Cytobacillus luteolus: one gene and its partner. Each later gene encodes a partner of the first gene's protein in a complex. Links are inferred from orthologs where the notes say so. Each region holds a gene or a part of one and is shown on either strand. Other genes may lie near its edges.

Evidence for each region.
Region 2: the proteins of nusB (region 1) and rpsJ are in contact, whole or in part, in a solved structure (PDB 3D3B), measured with the Escherichia coli proteins. The link is inferred for Cytobacillus luteolus from one-to-one orthologs.

Annotation. Positions count from the first base shown.
Region 1 is NZ_JAGGKM010000003.1:21,775-29,243, forward strand. What follows is about bases 414-3,313. They hold nusB (transcription antitermination factor NusB), read left to right. Parts: upstream 414-1,618; coding sequence 1,619-2,008; downstream 2,009-3,313. Other genes in these bases: accC (acetyl-CoA carboxylase biotin carboxylase subunit), read left to right, coding at 414-1,060; J2Z26_RS08495 (Asp23/Gls24 family envelope stress response protein), read left to right, coding at 1,083-1,490; folD (bifunctional methylenetetrahydrofolate dehydrogenase/methenyltetrahydrofolate cyclohydrolase FolD), read left to right, coding at 2,284-3,150; xseA (exodeoxyribonuclease VII large subunit), read left to right, coding at 3,170-3,313. Outside these bases: more of accC, read left to right, coding at 1-413; more of xseA, read left to right, coding at 3,314-4,525; J2Z26_RS08515 (exodeoxyribonuclease VII small subunit), read left to right, coding at 4,518-4,751; J2Z26_RS08520 (polyprenyl synthetase family protein), read left to right, coding at 4,753-5,649; dxs (1-deoxy-D-xylulose-5-phosphate synthase), read left to right, coding at 5,894-7,469. UniProt on the Escherichia coli protein: Part of the processive rRNA transcription and antitermination complex (rrnTAC). The complex forms an RNA-chaperone ring around the RNA exit tunnel of RNA polymerase (RNAP).
Region 2 is NZ_JAGGKM010000011.1:34,293-41,602, reverse strand. Bases 4,570-7,310 are described here. They hold rpsJ (30S ribosomal protein S10), read right to left. Parts: upstream 6,224-7,310; coding sequence 5,915-6,223; downstream 4,570-5,914. Other genes in these bases: tuf (elongation factor Tu), read right to left, coding at 6,952-7,310; rplC (50S ribosomal protein L3), read right to left, coding at 5,253-5,882; rplD (50S ribosomal protein L4), read right to left, coding at 4,603-5,226; rplW (50S ribosomal protein L23), read right to left, coding at 4,570-4,603. Outside these bases: rplE (50S ribosomal protein L5), read right to left, coding at 1-400; rplX (50S ribosomal protein L24), read right to left, coding at 422-733; rplN (50S ribosomal protein L14), read right to left, coding at 773-1,141; rpsQ (30S ribosomal protein S17), read right to left, coding at 1,184-1,447; rpmC (50S ribosomal protein L29), read right to left, coding at 1,469-1,675; rplP (50S ribosomal protein L16), read right to left, coding at 1,668-2,099; rpsC (30S ribosomal protein S3), read right to left, coding at 2,102-2,758; rplV (50S ribosomal protein L22), read right to left, coding at 2,762-3,103; rpsS (30S ribosomal protein S19), read right to left, coding at 3,122-3,400; rplB (50S ribosomal protein L2), read right to left, coding at 3,458-4,288; more of rplW, read right to left, coding at 4,316-4,569. UniProt on the Escherichia coli protein: Involved in the binding of tRNA to the ribosomes. Part of the processive rRNA transcription and antitermination complex (rrnTAC). The complex forms an RNA-chaperone ring around the RNA exit tunnel of RNA polymerase (RNAP).

The DNA of each region.
Region 1 (7,469 bases):
TACATTTGTTGGGCCTAGTCCTGAAGCTATTTCAAAAATGGGGACAAAAGACGTAGCTCGTGAAACGATGAAGCAAGCGGGTGTACCGATTGTTCCAGGTTCACAAGGGATTATTAAGGATACAGATGAAGCAATTGCTTTGGCTAACGAGATGGGTTATCCTGTCATCATTAAGGCAACTGCAGGTGGCGGTGGAAAAGGGATCCGCGTTGCTAAAACAGAGGAAGAGTTAGTAAAAGGAATCAATATAACTCAACAAGAAGCAGCCACTGCATTTGGAAATCCAGGTGTATATATTGAAAAGTACATACAGGATTTCCGTCATGTTGAAATACAAGTATTAGCAGATAATTTCGGAAATGTGATACACTTAGGTGAACGTGATTGCTCCATTCAACGCCGATTACAAAAGTTGGTTGAGGAAACTCCATCTCCAGCTCTTGATGCTACGACAAGAGAAAAAATGGGAGAAGCTGCTGTTAAGGCAGCAGCAGCAGTTAATTATTCTGGTGCTGGAACAGTTGAGTTTATTTACGATCACAATGCAAATAAATTCTACTTCATGGAGATGAACACTCGTATTCAAGTAGAACACCCTGTAACAGAGATGGTTACGGGCGTTGACCTAATTAAGGAACAAATTAAAGTGGCTTCTAATGAAAAGTTATCTATTACGCAAGAAGATGTAACCTTTACTGGTTGGTCGATTGAGTGTAGGATAAATGCAGAGAATCCTGAAAAGAATTTCATGCCTTCACCTGGAAAAATTGAAATGTACTTACCTCCTGGTGGATTAGGAGTTCGTGTTGATTCAGCAGTATATCCAGGCTATGTGATTCCACCATTTTACGATTCGATGGTTGCAAAATTAATTACATACGGTGCAACTAGAGAAGAAGCAATTGCTAGAATGAAGCGTGCATTAAGTGAATTTGTCATTGAAGGTCCTGGTGTTCACACGACAATCCCGTTTCATTTAAAGCTACTAAATCATGAAAAGTTTGTAGATGGTCACTTTAATACAAAGTTTCTTGAATTATATGAGGTAATGAAGTCATAAACTATTACTGGAGGTGCTAGTTATGTCAGAGAATAACGTGTTAGAAATGAATCAAGGTAACAATAGCTTAGGTAAAGTTGAAATTGCACCAGAAGTGATTGAAGTTATCGCAGGAATTGCAGCTTCTGAAGTAGATGGCGTAGCACAGATGAGAGGAAATTTTGCATCTGGTGTAGCTGAAAGACTTGGTAAGAAGAATCACGGTAAAGGTGTAAAAGTAGATTTAACAGATAACGGTATTACAATTGATGTTTTCTGTGCAATGAAGTTTGGGATTTCTATTCCTAACGTTGCTCAAAAGGTTCAAGATAATATTCGTCAAGCACTGTTAAATATGACGGCACTAGAAATCGACGAAGTTAATATTCATGTTGTTGGTGTATTGTTTGAAAACCAAAAGCAAGAGCAGCAATACGAACAAGAAATGTAAACAAAATTTATTAACCTATGGGGGTCTGCGCATTTTGCGTTGACCCCTATTTTATTATAAAAGAAAAATATGCTATTATCTAAAGTGGAATAGTCGACAAACTTCGTACATAAAGGAGAAAAGAGTAAATGAAACGACGTACAGCAAGAGAAAGAGCACTACAGGCTCTATTTCAAATAGATTTAAGTGACAATGACCCAAGAGAAGTTATCACAAATGTGTTAATGGAAGGGGAAGAAAGCGATCCTTTTCTAGAGCAGCTTGTTTTAGGGGTAGTTGAAAACAAAGAAGAGATAGATACCATACTACGTGCTAACTTGGAGAAATGGACACTAGAGCGCGTAGCTAATGTAGATCGTTCCTTACTCCGCATGGCCATTTTTGAAATGAAATATATCGAGGAAATACCAGTAAACGTAAGCATGGACGAAGCAATCGAACTAGCAAAAACATTTGGGGATGACAGTTCAAGTCGCTTTATTAATAGTATCTTATCAAAAGTAAAAGAAACATTATAAATGCTCTTTCGTATGGTTTGTTGTTTAAATTTCAGGCTCTAAGTTGATTGGAGGGGAAGGCACTTGACTCCTGCGGGAAGTAGAGGAAAGGTCGAGACCCCGCAGACCGAAGGTTGAGGAGGCTCGACTTCCTCCCCGCGGAAAGCAAGTGCCTGGACCGGAAATCAACGGACTTTATTAAGAGTGCAATATAAAGATTTGTTTAGTTAGTCTAGTTTCATCTGTCTTTGTAAGTTTTTATATAAAAAATACAATACATATAGGGAGAGATTCAGATGACAGCTCAAATTATTAGTGGTAAAGAGGTTGCAGCAGAAATAAGAGGTAGAATTTCAGAAGACGTACTACGTTTAAAAGAAACAGGAATCATACCAGGATTAACTGTAATTTTAGTAGGAGATAACCCCGCATCTAGATCATATGTTACAGCAAAACAAAAAGCTTGTAATGACACAGGAATACATTCCACATTACTCGAATTTCCAGAAACCATGACTGAAACGAATTTACTAAACGAAATAACAAAGCTGAACAATGATCCAGAAGTGCACGGAATTCTTGTACAATTACCTTTACCAAAACACATTAATGAATTGGCTGTTATCGAGCATATTTCACCTAATAAAGATGTAGATGGATTTCACCCAATAAATGTAGGCAGAATGATGACAGGTCAAGACGCGTTTCTACCTTGTACACCATTTGGAATTGTAGAAATGGTTAAATCAAAACAAATACCGATTGCTGGAAAACATGTGGTCGTTATTGGTAGAAGTAATATAGTTGGTAAGCCAGTAGGACAACTTTTCTTAAAGGAAAATGCTACTGTTACTTATTGTCATTCAAGAACAACGAATCTCAAAGAAATCACAAAACAAGCGGATATTCTTATTGTAGCAGTAGGTAAAGCCCACTTTATCGATGGTGAATATATAAAAGAAGGTGCAGTGGTAATTGATGTAGGCGTTAATCGTCTCGATACAGGAAAACTTGTTGGCGATGTGTTATTTGAAGATGCAAGTCATGTTGCCGGGTACATTACACCTGTCCCAGGTGGGGTTGGTCCAATGACAATTACAATGCTACTTTACAATACAATTTTATCAGCAAAAACAAGTTCAGAGCAAATGAGTAATATATAGGCTCTCAAGGGGTTTTTTTATGAGTGAAGTTAGGTACCTAACCGTTACAGCTTTAACCAAATACATAAAACGTAAATTTGATGTTGATCCACACCTTCAGGATGTATTAGTGAAGGGGGAAATTTCGAACTTTAAGGCCCACAGTCGTGGGCATATGTATTTTACGATAAAGGACCAAAATGCCAGAATACAAGCAGTCATGTTTTCTGGCCAAAACCGTAACATGAAATTCACACCTGAGGATGGCATGAAGGTGCTAATTAGGGGAGAAATTTCTGTTTTTGAAAGTAATGGAAATTATCAAATTTATGTAAAAGAGATGCAACCTGATGGGATTGGTAATTTATACTTAGCCTTCGAACAGCTAAAAAAACAGCTAGAACAAGAAGGTCTATTTCATTCAGATTATAAAAAACCAATCCCAAAATTCCCAACATATATTGGAGTCATTACTTCGCCAACAGGTGCAGCTATACGAGATATTTTAACTACCATAAAGAGGCGTTATCCAATCGGGAAAGTGATTATCCTCCCTGCTTTAGTTCAAGGACAAAACGCTCCTTCTTCTATTGCTAATGCCATTTCTACAGCAAATAACTTAGGTTACTTAGACGTTTTAATCGTTGGTAGAGGTGGAGGATCTATAGAAGAACTGTGGGCATTTAATGAAGAAGTCGTTGCCAGGGAAATTTTTAAATCCGAAGTTCCAGTAATATCAGCTGTCGGACACGAGACTGATTTTACAATAGCAGATTTTGTGGCGGATTTACGTGCACCAACCCCGACTGCAGCTGCTGAGCTTGCAGTACCACATATGGTAGATTTAGCGGATAAGCTTTTATCAAGGAAAACACGTTTAATTAGAGCACTTAAGTCCACAATTGGCTATGAACAAGAACGGTTTAATAAATTACAAAATTCCTATGCTTTCAGGCATCCAAAAAATCTTTATGTACAAAAGGAACAACAGCTTGACCGCCTATACGAACGATTAGAAAGAGCGGGAACGAGAAACTTAGAAAGAAACCAGGAGAAATTTGAACGGTTATCCGTTCGACTTGAACATAATCACCCTGAGGAGCAAATCAAAAAGGCAAATGAACGTTTCTTGCAGGTTAAGAAAATATTGCAAAAAGAAGTGAAACAAATTGTAAATCAAAAACAATTTATGTTTTCTTCTACCCTTTCAAAATTAGAGGCATTAAGTCCTTTGAAGATAATGGAACGAGGCTACAGTCTGGTATATGATCAGCAGGAAGCACTGGTGAAGAGTGTGAAGGGTGTAAAAGCTGGGGAGTCTTTAAGCGTACAGTTACAGGATGGTAAAATTGATTGTAAAGTTGTTGGTGTAGAGGAGAGGACATTACATGACTGAAGAAAAACAAATGACATTTGAAGATGCCATGGAAAAGTTAGAAGAGATTGTAGAACGATTAGAAGAAGGCGATGTTCCTCTTGAAAAAGCGATTAGTTACTTTCAAGAAGGAATGAAATTATCAAAGCTGTGTCATGATAAGCTTCAAAACGTTGAGAAACAAATGGATCAAATTTTACGCGAAGATGGAAAGCTAGAGCCCTTCACTATTCAGGGGGATGAATAGAGTGACCACATCAGATTTTGAAAAGTTCCTTGCTCAAAATAAAGAGATGATTGAAGCAAGTCTTCCTGTTATGATTGAACGCTTGCATTCACCAGAAGTATTAAAAGAAGCGATGATGTATTCACTAAAAGCTGGGGGTAAGAGAATAAGACCATTATTATTATTTGCTACCCTTGATAGTTTCAAAAATTGTTTCGAAATTGGCTTACCTGTTGCCTGTGCAATTGAAATGATTCATACCTATTCTCTTATCCATGATGATTTACCAAGTATGGACGATGATGATTTAAGAAGGGGAAAACCGACAAATCATAAGGTATTTGGAGAAGCAAATGCAATATTAGCGGGAGATGGACTGCTTACATACAGTTTTCAACTGATATCAGATATGGATCATTCAGAGGTTACACCACAAATGAAGCTAGACCTTATTACTAACCTAGCAAAGGCAGCAGGGCCTGAAGGGATGGTAGGCGGTCAAATTGCTGATATGGAGGGAGAAGGGAAGAACTTAAGCTTAGAAGAGTTAGAGTATATCCATATCCATAAAACAGGGAAGATGCTAGCGTTTAGTGTAATTGCTGGTGCTATTCTTTCAAAGGCAAGAAATGACCAAATTCAAAAATTAGAAAGCTTTGCTTATCACATTGGGCTAGCTTTTCAAATTAGAGATGACATTCTTGATATTGAAGGTACTGAGGAGAATATAGGTAAACGTGTTGGCAGTGATCAGCTTAATGAAAAAAGTACCTATCCATCTCTACTTACAATGGAAGGCGCGAAGGATAAGTTAACATTTCATATTGATGAAGCAAAAAACATATTAGCTAGCATAGAGTTAGAAAATACAGATAAGCTTTTAAAGATTTGCGATTTGATTGCTACACGTAATCATTAAGGATTAAATTGAGGCAAGAAAATGTTTATGGTATACTCATAGTGGTAAATTCTATTAGTATACGGCAACTATTATCTTTATTTAAATAGTGAAAACAGATTGATGTCAATATACTTAGAATTGCCGTTATCACGCAGGTGTTAACGGCTATTTTTACAATTAGAAAAAGTTATATTAAAATGAACTAAAATCGATTCAATTAATTGGAAATTACAATGAAATTAAATGAAAGTGAGTGGTCTATTTGGATCTTTCATCAATAAAAAGCCCTCAATTCCTAAAAAGTATGAACAATGAGCAGCTAGAAAAGCTTAGCTCTGAGATCCGTCAATTTTTAATTGAGAAGCTTTCAGCTACTGGAGGGCATATAGGTCCTAATTTAGGTGTAGTTGAATTAACAATTGCACTACATAAGGAGTTTGAGAGTCCAAAAGACAAGTTTCTTTGGGATGTTGGTCATCAATCGTATGTTCATAAGATTCTTACAGGTAGAGCCTGTGAATTTGATACATTAAGACAATATAAAGGATTATGTGGGTTTCCAAAGCGTATTGAAAGTGAGCATGATGTTTGGGAAACAGGCCATAGTTCAACTTCTTTATCTGCAGCAATGGGAATGGCGGTTGCAAGAGATCTGAAGAAATCCAAGGAATTTGTTATTCCAATTATCGGCGATGGTGCATTAACAGGCGGGATGGCACTAGAAGCATTAAATCATATTGGACATGAAAAGAAAGATATGATTGTTATCTTAAATGATAATGAAATGTCAATTGCACCGAATGTTGGTGCACTACATTCAGTATTAGGTCGCTTACGTACTGCAGGGAAATACCATTGGGTTAAAGATGAACTAGAGATGCTACTTAAAAAAATACCAGCGGTTGGTGGAAAGCTTGCGACAACAGCTGAACGTGTGAAGGATAGCCTCAAGTATCTACTAGTTTCAGGTGTATTCTTTGAAGAACTCGGCTTTACTTACTTAGGACCAGTTGATGGACATAACTTTGAAGACTTATTTAGTAACCTTCAATATGCTAAAAAGACAAAAGGTCCAGTGCTTTTACATGTTATAACAAAGAAGGGTAAAGGCTATCACCCTGCTGAATCTGATACGATTGGGACTTGGCACGGTACGGGTCCTTATAAAATTGAGACAGGGGACTTCGTTAAATCAACTACTACAGCTCCAGCATGGAGTGCTTTAGTAAGTGAAACAGTCAGAAAGGTAGCTAGAGAGGACGAACGAATAGTTGCTGTAACTCCTGCAATGCCTGTTGGTTCAAAGCTCGAAAAATTTGCTCAGGAATTCCCGGACCGAATGTTTGACGTAGGGATTGCCGAACAACATGCAACCACAATGGCAGCTGGACTAGCAACCCAAAATATGAAGCCTTTTTTAGCGATATATTCAACATTCTTACAACGTGCATACGATCAAGTTGTTCACGATATTTGTAGGCAAAACTTAAATGTTTTTATCGGAATAGACCGTTCCGGGCTGGTAGGTGCAGATGGAGAAACACATCAAGGTGTGTTTGATATTGCGTTTATGCGTCATATTCCTAATATGGTTCTTATGATGCCAAAGGACGAAAATGAGGGTCAACATTTAGTTTATACAGCATTAAAGTATGATGATGGTCCTATTGCACTTCGTTATGCAAGAGGTAATGGACTAGGTGTTAAAATGGACGATGAGCTAAAAACAATTCCAATCGGCTCATGGGAAGTAGTAAAAGAGGGTGAAGATGCAATTATTCTTACCTTTGGTACAACCATTCCGATGGCGCTAGAGGCTGCTGAACAACTTGAAAAGG
Region 2 (7,310 bases), on another replicon or contig:
CTTTAACACCAAGTGTATAGTTACCACGGCCATCAAAAGATTTCTTAGAAATACCACGGAAGTCACGTACACGTGGAAGAGAAACTGAAATTAGTTTATCTATGAATTGATACATACGCTCACCGCGTAATGTAACTTTAGCACCGATAGGCATACCTTCACGTAAGCGGAAACCTGCGATAGATTTCTTAGCTTTTGTTACTACAGGCTTTTGACCAGTAATTGTAGCTAATTCCTCAACAGCTGTATCTAATGCTTTTGAATTAGCAACCGCATCACCAATACCCATGTTGATAACGATCTTTTCTAGTTTAGGAACTTCCATAACTGAAGAATAGTTAAACTTGCTCATTAAAGCAGGTGTAATGTCATTCTGAAATTTTTCTTTTAGGCGGTTCATTTCAGTACCTCCTTTCTTCTACTATTTATCTAATAATTCACCAGATTTTTTTGCAACACGTACCTTTTTGCCATCTTCTACTTTAAATCCAACTCTTGTAGGAGTTCCTGATTTAGGATCTAATGGCATTACATTTGATACATGGATAGCTGCTTCTTTATTAATGATTCCACCTTGTGGGTTTGCTTGTGATGGTTTAGAGTGTTTTTTAACAATGTTCACACCTTCAACAAGTACACGGTCTTTCTTTGGGTAAGCCTCAAGGATTACACCTTGTTTACCTTTATCTTTTCCAGAGATAACTTGAACTTTATCACCTTTTTTTACATGCATCTAACTCGCACCTCCTTAAAAGGCATTTCTTTAATTGATTTATAATACTTCCGGAGCTAATGAAACGATTTTCATAAAGTTATTGTCACGTAATTCACGTGCTACAGGTCCGAAGATACGAGTTCCACGTGGACCCTTGTCATCACGGATAATTACGCAAGCATTTTCATCAAAACGAATATATGATCCATCATTACGACGTACTCCGCGTTTTGTACGAACAATTACCGCTTTAACTACGTCACCTTTTTTAACAACGCCTCCTGGTGTTGCTTGTTTTACTGTACAAACAATAACATCACCAATATTTGCTGTCTTACGACCTGAACCACCTAGAACTTTAATTGTAAGAACTTCACGAGCTCCAGAGTTGTCAGCTACTTTTAAACGAGTTTCTTGTTGAATCATTATGAAACCTCCCTTCGGATTTGTGATTTATCCGAACATATATTAGATAATAACTGCTTTTTCTACAACTTCAATTAAACGGAAGCGTTTTGTTGCAGATAACGGACGAGTCTCCATAATTTTTACGATATCGCCAGTTTTTGCTTCGTTATTCTCATCATGAGCTTTGAATTTTTTAGAATACTTTACGCGCTTCCCGTAAAGTGAATGTTTCTTATAGGTTTCTACAAGAACTGTGACTGTCTTATCCATCTTGTCAGACACGACACGACCAGTATAGACTTTGCGTTGGTTGCGTTCACTCATTTAGCAAACCCTCCTCTCTGGTTAACGATTATTAACGCCGATCTCTCTCTCACGGATAACAGTTTTCATACGAGCGATCGATTTACGAACTTCACGAATACGAGCTGTGTTCTCAAGCTGACCAGTAGCTAACTGGAAGCGTAGGTTGAATAGCTCTTCTTTTAAAGATTTAACTTTTTGTTCAATTTCGGCAGTGGTTAATTCACGAATTTCTTTTGGATTACTCATTTGATTCACCACCAATTTCTTCACGTTTTACAAACTTAGTTTTGATTGGTAGCTTATGAGATGCTAAACGAAGTGCCTCTCTTGCTACTTCTTCAGATACACCTGAAATTTCAAACATTATTTTACCCGGTTTTACAACAGCTACCCATCCTTCAGGCGCCCCTTTACCGGATCCCATACGTACCTCTAAAGGTTTTGCTGTGTACGGCTTAGAAGGGAAAATTTTAATCCATACTTTACCGCCACGTTTCATATAACGAGTCATTGCGATACGAGCTGCCTCAATCTGACGGTTCGTAATCCATGATGCTTCAAGTGCTTGAATACCATATTCACCGAAGTGAACCTCAGTACCACCTTTAGCATTACCACGCATTTTCCCGCGGTGTTCTCTACGATACTTAACGCGTTTTGGCATTAACATAATTAATTTCCTCCTTCCTCAGTTTTCTTTCTCGTAGGAAGGACCTCTCCACGATAAATCCAAACTTTAACTCCGATTTTACCGTATGTTGTATCTGCCTCTGCAGTGCCATAGTCAATATCAGCACGAAGTGTATGAAGAGGAACTGTTCCTTCACTATAATGTTCAGAACGAGCGATATCTGCACCGCCTAGACGACCAGAAACCATTGTTTTAATTCCTTTTGCACCAGCGCGCATTGCACGTTGGATAACTTGCTTTTGTGCACGACGGAAAGATACACGGTTTTCTAATTGACGAGCGATGTTTTCAGCAACAAGAATTGCTTCCATATCTGCTCTTTTGATTTCAAGAATATTGATGTGTACACGTTTACCAGTTAATTGGTTTAACGCTTTACGAAGTGCTTCAACCTCTGTACCACCTTTACCAATTACCATACCTGGTTTAGCAGTGTGAACAGTTACGTTTACACGGTTAGCAGCACGTTCGATTTCTATTTTAGATACTGAAGCATCATGTAGACGCTTAGCGATATACTCACGAATCTTAAGGTCTTCATGTAATAAGTCTGCATAATCTTTGCCTGCGTACCATTTTGATTCCCAATCACGGATAACTCCGATACGCAAACCTATAGGATTAACTTTTTGACCCACTGATTATCCCTCCTTCTTTTCTGATACCACGATTGTAATGTGGCTAGTACGTTTGTTAATTTGTGAAGCACGACCCATTGCACGTGGACGGAAACGTTTCAATGTTGGACCTTCATTAACAAAAGCATCTGTAATTACTAGGTTATTAGCGTCCATTTCGTAGTTATGTTCTGCATTTGCAATTGCAGAGTTAAGTACTTTCTCTACAATTGGAGAAGCAGCCTTAGGCGTATGGCGTAGGATCGCCACTGCCTCACCTACTTGCTTACCTCGAATTAAATCTATCACTAAACGTGCTTTACGAGGAGCAATACGAACTGTGTTTGCAACAGCTTTAGCTTGCATAATAAATGCCTCCTCTCATTAGCGTCTTGTTTTCTTATCGTCATTTGCGTGGCCTTTATACGTACGGGTAGGTGCGAATTCACCTAGTTTGTGACCAACCATATCTTCCGTAACATATACTGGTACATGCTTACGACCATCATAAACAGCAATTGTGTGACCAATAAATTGAGGGAAAATCGTTGAACGACGAGACCAAGTTTTGATAACTTGTTTCTTTTCAGTTTCATTCATTTTCTCAACTTTAACCATTAAATGATCATCAACAAAAGGTCCTTTTTTTAAGCTGCGACCCATATGTGAACCTCCCTTCGTGATTGCCCTACGGTTCCTGTGAACCGTAGCTCAACCCCGTTATTTTTTACGACGACGTACGATGAACTTATCTGATTTGTTCTTCTTCTTACGAGTTTTCGCTCCAAGTGTTGGTTTACCCCAAGGAGACATTGGTGACTTACGTCCGATTGGTGCTTTACCTTCACCACCACCGTGTGGGTGATCGTTCGGGTTCATTACAGATCCACGTACTGTTGGGCGTTTGCCTAACCAACGAGAACGACCTGCTTTACCAATGTTAATAAGTTCGTGTTGTTCGTTACCAACTTGGCCGATAGAAGCACGGCAAGTAGCAAGAATCATACGTACTTCACCTGAGTTTAAACGTACAAGTACGTATTTACCTTCTTTACCAAGAACTTGAGCAGAAGTACCAGCAGAACGAACTAATTGTCCACCTTTACCAGGCTTTAACTCAATGTTATGGATAACTGTACCAACAGGAATGTTAGCAAGTGGAAGTGCATTACCTACTTTAATATCAGCTTCAGGACCAGACATTACTTCTAAACCTACTACTAAGTTCTTAGGAGCAAGGATGTAACGTTTTTCTCCATCAACATAATTGATTAAAGCGATATTTGCTGAACGGTTTGGATCGTACTCGATTGTAGCAACGCGTCCAGGTATACCATCTTTATCACGTTTGAAATCGATGATACGGTATTGACGTTTATGTCCGCCACCTTGGTGACGTACAGTTAATTTACCTTGGTTATTACGTCCGCCTTTTCTGTGTAAAGGCGCTAATAATGATTTCTCTGGAGTAGCAGTTGTGATTTCTGCGAAATCAGAAACTGTCATTCCACGACGACCATTTGAGGTTGGTTTATACTTTTTTATCGCCATCTCTATTTCCCTCCTTCACTAATAGACTTATACTTCAAAGAATTCGATTTCTTTGCTATCAGCTGTTAATTTTACGATTGCTTTTCTACGACGGTTAGTGTAACCACTGTGACGTCCCATACGCTTAAATTTACCTTTATAGTTCATGATGTTAACTTTTTCTACATCGACACCGAAGATTTGCTCGATAGCGTCTTTAACTTCAGTCTTGTTAGCTTTAACATCAACATCAAACGTATATTTCTTTTCAGACATTAAGTCAGTTGAACGTTCAGTAATAACGGGGCGCTTAATAATATCACGAGGATCTCTCATTATGCAAGCACCTCCTCTACTTTTTCCACCGCAGCTTTAGTCATGATAAGCTTATCGTGGTTAAGAACATCAAGAACATTGATTCCGTTAGCAGTAACAACAGTTACTCCAGGAATGTTACGTGCTGATAATGCAACAGACTCATTTACATCACCTGTTACGATTAACGCCTTACGTTCTACTGATAATCCTTTTAGAATTGCAGACATTTCTTTAGTCTTTGGTGCTTCTAAAGTTAGGTTATCTAATACTAGTAAGTTGTTCTCTAATACTTTTGACGATAATGCTGATCTAACAGCTAAACGACGTACTTTTTTAGGTAATTTGAAGCTGTAGCTTCTTGGTGTAGGACCGAATACGATTCCGCCTCCACGCCATTGTGGTGAACGAATAGATCCTTGACGAGCGCGACCTGTACCTTTTTGTTTCCAAGGTTTGCGTCCTCCGCCACGTACTTCTGAACGAATTTTTGTTTTATGAGTTCCTTGACGTAAGGAAGCTCTTTGCATAATAACTGCTTCAAATAACACATGATTATTAGGTTCAATTCCGAATACCGAATCATTTAATTCGATTTCTCCTAAAGTTGAACCAGTTTGGCTATACAATGCAACTTTTGGCATTTGCATTTCCTCCTTTCTTAAAGAGATTATTTCGATTTAACCGCACTTTTAACAGTGATTAGAGCTTTTCTTGGTCCAGGAACGTTCCCTTTAACAAGAAGTAAGTTACGCTCAGTATCAACCTTAACAATTTGTAAGTTTTGAACTGTTACGCGCTCTCCACCCATGCGACCAGGTAATAGTTTGTTTTTGAATACGCGGTTTGGAGCAACAGGTCCCATTGACCCTGGGCGACGGTGGTAACGTGAACCGTGAGACATTGGTCCGCGTGATTGTCCATGGCGTTTGATTGAACCTTGGAAACCTTTACCTTTTGAAATTCCTGTTACATCTACCATATCTCCTTCAGCGAAGATATTTACGTTAACTTCCTGACCTACTTCGTAACCAGCAACCTCAATTCCGCGAATTTCGCGTAAGAAGCGCTTAGGTGCTGTATTCGCTTTTGCAACATGACCTTTTGCAGGTTTGTTAGAAAGCTTTTCTCTCTTATCTTCGAAACCTAATTGAATAGCTTCGTAACCATCGCTTTCAACAGATTTTGTCTGAAGAACAACGTTTGGAGTAGCTTCGATAACAGTTACAGGAACAAGTTCACCGTTTTCTACGAATACTTGAGTCATACCGATTTTTCTACCTAAGATTCCTTTGGTCATTAGTTACACCTCCTATATTTTTAACATGTATTTTATAGTTTAATTTCGATGTCTACACCAGACGGTAAATCTAAACGCATTAACGCATCAACAGTTTGTGGTGTTGGGTTAACGATGTCGATTAAACGTTTGTGTGTACGCATTTCGAATTGCTCACGAGAATCTTTATATTTGTGTACCGCACGAAGAATCGTATAAATTGATTTCTCAGTTGGAAGCGGAATTGGTCCAGATACAGCTGCACCAGAACGTTTCGCAGTTTCTACGATTTTTTCAGCAGACTGATCAAGAATTCTGTGATCATACGCCTTTAAACGAATACGAATTTTTTGTTTTGCCATTATTTTCCCTCCTTTATTCGCCTACTTTTAAAATAGACTTTCTCCGTGGAAATTTCCTTACACTCGCCATGGCAAAGCGGCCGGGTGTATCAGCAACCTTCCACATCATCGCAGTCAAAGACCAACATTCACTATTATATAATAATATAATAGGTAAATGCAACATAAAATATATTTTTATGCATGTCTTACGCACTTTTTTCATTATACATACCTATTAAGCTGTTTTCAAGTTTTCTAGGATTAATAGTTGAAGTTATATAATGGAAGAAAGTGATGTTTTAGCACGCTAATATATTCTTGTATGGATATAAGTTTCTTTAATGATGAAGGGTTAAGAGAAGTTGATTTTGTTAAAGGGGTAAATTTGTTTCTTGGTTCTATGGAGTAATAGAACTCCATCCAATTAATTATATATCGTTTTATCGATCTTTGTTTTAGGGGTAAGCTATTTTTATAGGCTGATAAGTCTTTTTATCGACCTAAAATATAGGGTTTGAACTAGTTTTTGAGCTGATAAATCATATATCGACCAATGTTTTATATTGCAGACTACAATATATGTTACCAGAGCTACCAGGTCATCTTCACTCAAATATATAATTACCTGATTATCAAGTTCCTTCTATATTATATATAACAACCATGATTTACTCCAAGCACCCTACAAGCCAATCCAAATAAAAAACAGGAAACCCGAAGGCCTCCTGTTTATAGTGTAATAAGAATTACTCTTGGATTGAAGCTACAACGCCAGCTCCAACAGTACGTCCACCCTCACGGATAGAGAATTTAGTTCCTTCTTCAATCGCAACTGAAGCGATTAGTTCAACAGTCATTTCGATGTTGTCACCAGGCATAACCATTTCTACGCCTTCAGGAAGGTTACAAATACCAGTTACGTCAGTTGTACGGAAGTAGAACTGAGGACGGTAGTTTGTGAAGAATGGAGTGTGACGTCCACCCTCTTCTTTAGATAATACATAAACTTCTGCTTTGAACTTTGTGTGTGGTTTGATTGTACCTGGTTTAGCAAGTACTTGACCACGTTGGATGTCATCACGTGAAACTCCACGAAGTAGAGCTC